One region of the Paenibacillus sp. FSL M8-0212 genome, then DNA from elsewhere that is predicted to be linked to it. Evidence: a T-box and tRNA genes for the amino acid it is inferred to sense, from the RefSeq annotation. Region 1 holds a T-box; the other holds one or more tRNA genes.
The links. A T-box is a leader RNA that pairs with one kind of tRNA and senses whether it is charged. The one in region 1 lies ahead of trpS (tryptophan--tRNA ligase), so its partner is inferred to be a tRNA-Trp.
Positions count from the first base shown of each region.

Region 2: it has a tRNA-Trp gene. The T-box ahead of trpS (tryptophan--tRNA ligase) is inferred to sense a tRNA for this amino acid. The anticodon was not compared.

Region 1 is NZ_JBBORP010000001.1:3,761,725-3,763,896, forward strand. Features, by position in the region: gene MKX68_RS16640 (aldose 1-epimerase) at 1-332, opposite strand, end outside; T-box leader at 578-844, shown strand; gene trpS (tryptophan--tRNA ligase) at 921-1,913, shown strand; gene MKX68_RS16650 (hypothetical protein) at 2,029-2,172, opposite strand, start outside.
Region 2 is NZ_JBBORP010000001.1:3,633,610-3,635,781, forward strand. Features, by position in the region: tRNA gene MKX68_RS16005 (tRNA-Asn) at 57-132, shown strand; tRNA gene MKX68_RS16010 (tRNA-Ser) at 136-227, shown strand; tRNA gene MKX68_RS16015 (tRNA-Glu) at 237-308, shown strand; tRNA gene MKX68_RS16020 (tRNA-Val) at 376-451, shown strand; tRNA gene MKX68_RS16025 (tRNA-Met) at 469-542, shown strand; tRNA gene MKX68_RS16030 (tRNA-Asp) at 569-646, shown strand; tRNA gene MKX68_RS16035 (tRNA-Phe) at 742-817, shown strand; tRNA gene MKX68_RS16040 (tRNA-Thr) at 837-912, shown strand; tRNA gene MKX68_RS16045 (tRNA-Tyr) at 922-1,007, shown strand; tRNA gene MKX68_RS16050 (tRNA-Trp) at 1,014-1,087, shown strand; tRNA gene MKX68_RS16055 (tRNA-His) at 1,116-1,188, shown strand; tRNA gene MKX68_RS16060 (tRNA-Gln) at 1,211-1,285, shown strand; tRNA gene MKX68_RS16065 (tRNA-Gly) at 1,290-1,364, shown strand; tRNA gene MKX68_RS16070 (tRNA-Cys) at 1,372-1,445, shown strand; tRNA gene MKX68_RS16075 (tRNA-Leu) at 1,452-1,530, shown strand; gene MKX68_RS16080 (class I SAM-dependent methyltransferase) at 1,695-2,172, shown strand, end outside.

The DNA of each region.
Region 1 (2,172 bases):
ACACACCAGGATTGGGTACGATGGAGGCCGTGAATATGGTTGTCATTCGCCGTGTTCTGATCGAACTGGTAACCGACACCTTCATATTCGAATTGTCCCCGATGAATGCGTCCTGGTGGAATCAGGAGAGGAACGCCAAAATGGTACGGCTTCTGCAGATAAAAGGCAAGATCGTCTTCATCCGGACGGCGGACGACATCTCTGTCCTGCACTAAATCGCGAATAGAAATAATATTATTCCCAAGACGCGGCAGCAGGGTGATTTCCAATTCACGGCTATGTAGGATATACGTGTCGTAACCATTCCATTGGCCTTTGGTCACTTGTTTCATATCGATGCTCCTTTTCCCACTTGAAATCTGTCTGCAAGCAGTTGTGATGAAGCTACTGCTGCAGGCGTGTCATTGTGTACATGCCAGCTATTTCCTGCGCTGCTTCGTGTGAACGAGTCATCAGGATAAGCAATTCCATCATAACAGATTTCAGTGTCTCGGGTAAAAAAGTTCAACTCATTTTGACATTCGCGCCTGTGCGCATTAAGATGGAACTCTGAAAGCATTTATTAGAATTGAATGACAAGAAATCGATGACAGGGATAAGTAGGCCAAGAGAATCCTCTTCAGAAAGCCGGTGGTTGATGTGAACCGGTGTGAGCTCTTTACCGAATGGACCCTTGAGTGTAGGTTTGAACAGGTTAAGCCAGAGATGGGCTTGCCCCACTAGAGTCTGCCGTATAATCCACGTTACGGAACAATGAAGGCATTTCTTCGGCTTGACTTGATTCAGGGTCAGAGCAGTCGAAGAAAAGCGAATAAGGGTGGCACCACGGTCTCACGTCCCTTGCGGATGTGGGGCCTTTTTGCGTTCGCAGAGAATGGCAGGAGTTTTTTTTATATACAATCAGGGAGGCGTTATGTGCAATGAAAACAGTACTTTCAGGTATTCAGCCAAGCGGTAAGCTCACATTGGGCAACTATATTGGTGCTATCAAAAATTTTGTAAAACTCCAGCATGACTATCAATGTCATTTCATGGTGGTTGATCTTCATGCCATCACCGTGGCTCAGGAGCCAGCAGCATTGCGTGAACAGTCGGAAGCGGTAGCTGCACTGTTTATTGCAGCAGGTATTGATCCGTCGAAATCTAACGTATTTCTGCAATCCCATGTACCGCAGCACGCTGAATTGGGCTGGTTGATGACAACGCTGACCTCCATGGGTGAGCTTGAACGCATGACTCAGTTTAAGGATAAATCATCTGGTAAAGATTCCGTTGGTGCCGGACTGTTCGTGTATCCATCATTAATGGCGGCTGATATTTTGTTATACAATGCTGACCTTGTGCCAGTAGGCGAGGATCAGAAGCAGCATCTGGAACTGACACGTGATCTGGCAGGACGCTTTAACCACCGTTATGGGGAGTACTTCACCATTCCAGATCCGTATATTCCACAGGTGGGTGCACGGGTAATGTCACTTGATGATGCCTCTTCGAAAATGAGTAAAAGTAACCCTAACGCTGGCAGCTATATTGCCCTGCTGGATCCGCCGGATGTGATTCGCAAAAAAATCAGCCGTGCCACTACAGATTCGGGACGTGAAGTCGTATATGATCCGGCAAACAAACCGGAAGTCAGCAATCTGATGAGTATCTATGCTGAATGTGCAGGTATGACGCTTAAGGAAGTAGCTGAGCGTTATGAAGGCAAGATGTACGGTCCATTCAAAAAGGAATTGGCTGAAGTGGTTGTATCTGTGATTGAACCGCTACAACAACGATATAATGAGATTCGTGAATCTGGCGAATTGGCGGATATTCTGGATACGTCAGCCCGTCGTGCAGAAGAAGTTGCTGCTCAAACGTTGGATGCAGTGAAAGAACGTATGGGATTTGTTCCGAGACGTAAACAGTAGTCCTGAACAAAGATCTTCATTTCATGCAATGAATAGTTAACATAAATAAAGAGGAGTCCTATTGAAGGACTCCTCTTTATTTATGCGTTCATTATTGAACTATCAAATGACCTGCTCAAGAAGTGGGCTCTGAAGCAGCCGAGCGAACTTCCTGACGTTCTTTTTTGGCGCGAATCACAAATCCCCAGCCAATGTTGGCAATGGACAGGACAAACAGTAGTGCAGCAAACCAACCGGAGTAGGAGATCATAATTGCTGA
Region 2 (2,172 bases), 130 kb from region 1:
TAATTGGCGTGTTTCGTTTCGAATCTAGTTTTCAGAGAATGATCTCTGAAGCATATTCCCTGATAGCTCAGTTGGTAGAGCACTCGACTGTTAATCGAGTTGTCACAGGTTCGAGCCCTGTTCGGGGAGCCATATGGAGAGGTGTCCGAGCTGGCCGAAGGAGCACGATTGGAAATCGTGTAGGCGTCACAAGCGTCTCGAGGGTTCGAATCCCTCTCTCTCCGCCATAATATTAAGGCCCGTTGGTCAAGGGGTTAAGACACCTCCCTTTCACGGAGGTAACAGGGGTTCGAATCCCCTACGGGTCATAATAACTTCAAAAAAAGAAGTTGATTTTTACAACAAGATTATGGTATGATCATAAATGTGTTGTTCGGAGGCTTAGCTCAGCTGGGAGAGCATCTGCCTTACAAGCAGAGGGTCGGGGGTTCGATCCCCTCAGCCTCCACCATATAACTTTTATAACGACGCGGGGTGGAGCAGCCCGGTAGCTCGTCGGGCTCATAACCCGAAGGCCGCAGGTTCAAATCCTGCCCCCGCAATTATACTTTCCTTGAGAAAGTGATCTGGAACCGTGGTGTAGTTGGCCTAACATGCCTGCCTGTCACGCAGGAGATCGCGGGTTCGAATCCCGTCGGTTCCGCCATTTAATCTTTACATGAGGCAAACTGTTCACTACATCTGCTGTATGGCACTGATGCCCTATATAAAGTGTAAGGAATTAAGATTAGACTTTATTATGGCTCGGTAGCTCAGTCGGTAGAGCAGAGGACTGAAAATCCTCGTGTCGGCGGTTCGATTCCGTCCCGAGCCACCATTTTAAAACAATTTAATACGCCGGTGTAGCTCAACTGGTAGAGCAACTGACTTGTAATCAGTAGGTTGGGGGTTCAAGTCCTCTCGCCGGCACCATGTAATCCTGGAGGATTAGCGAAGTGGCCAAACGCATCAGACTGTAAATCTGCTCCCGTACGGGTTCGGTGGTTCGAATCCATCATCCTCCACCAGTTTTTAGGGGCATAGTTTAAAGGTAGAACAACGGTCTCCAAAACCGTTGGTGTGGGTTCAATTCCTGCTGCCCCTGCCAATTAACTTTTAGAAAATAACCTTTTGTGGCGATCGTGGCGAAGTGGTTAACGCACCGGTTTGTGGATCCGGCATTCGGGGGTTCAATTCCCCTCGATCGCCCCTTTGTTTTTTCATTTTTTATTGGGGATTAGCCAAGCGGTAAGGCAACGGACTTTGACTCCGTCATGCATAGGTTCAAATCCTATATCCCCAGCCATTATGCGGACGTGGCTCAGCGGTAGAGCATCGCCTTGCCAAGGCGAGGGTCGCGGGTTCGATTCCCGTCGTCCGCTCCAAAAATATGGCGCCATAGCCAAGTGGTAAGGCACAGCTCTGCAAAAGCTTTATCCCCAGTTCGAATCTGGGTGGCGCCTCCAGCATATGCCGGCGTGGCGGAATGGCAGACGCGCTCGACTCAAAATCGAGTGGGAAACCGTGGAGGTTCGAGTCCTCTCGCCGGTATATTGAATAGCCCTACATGTTGCTTATGCAATGTGTAGGGCTATTTTTATTTTATATGAAACGATTTATGTGCAGTAAGAAAATCTAGAGTTAAAGATTGACGTATGATTATATAAAGTATATTGTAGATAAGTAAAGTCTTTAATGTAGAGGAGTGAAGTAGAGTGACTAATGGAAAAAATGTATCGGATACCGATCTGTTATTTGATCTTTCTGTATGGGAAGAGGCATGGAAGAATCGTCCGAGAAGTTCAAATTATTATAAGAAAAGCGTCCCCTCTAATACAGAAGAAGCATTTGAGCGGTGGGCCAGAGATTATCATGCACAGTCGTTCACTGAAGAAGGAAAGCAGCGTTCTGAGCGCATTATGGGCTGGATTGAGAATCAGGGTGTAGAATTTGCAGGGTTATCCATTTTGGACATTGGAGCAGCCTCAGGTATATTTACCATTCCTTTTGCGGAAAAGGGGGCAAGTGTGACCGCAGTTGAGCCTTCGGAGTTGCTTGTCTCCCTTATGAAAGAGACGATACCTTCATCTTTGGAATCCAATATCGAAATCGTAAACGAACGATATGAGGAAATCTCCATTAAGGATAAGGGTTGGGAGAAAAATTATGACTTTGCATTTGCATCCATGTGTC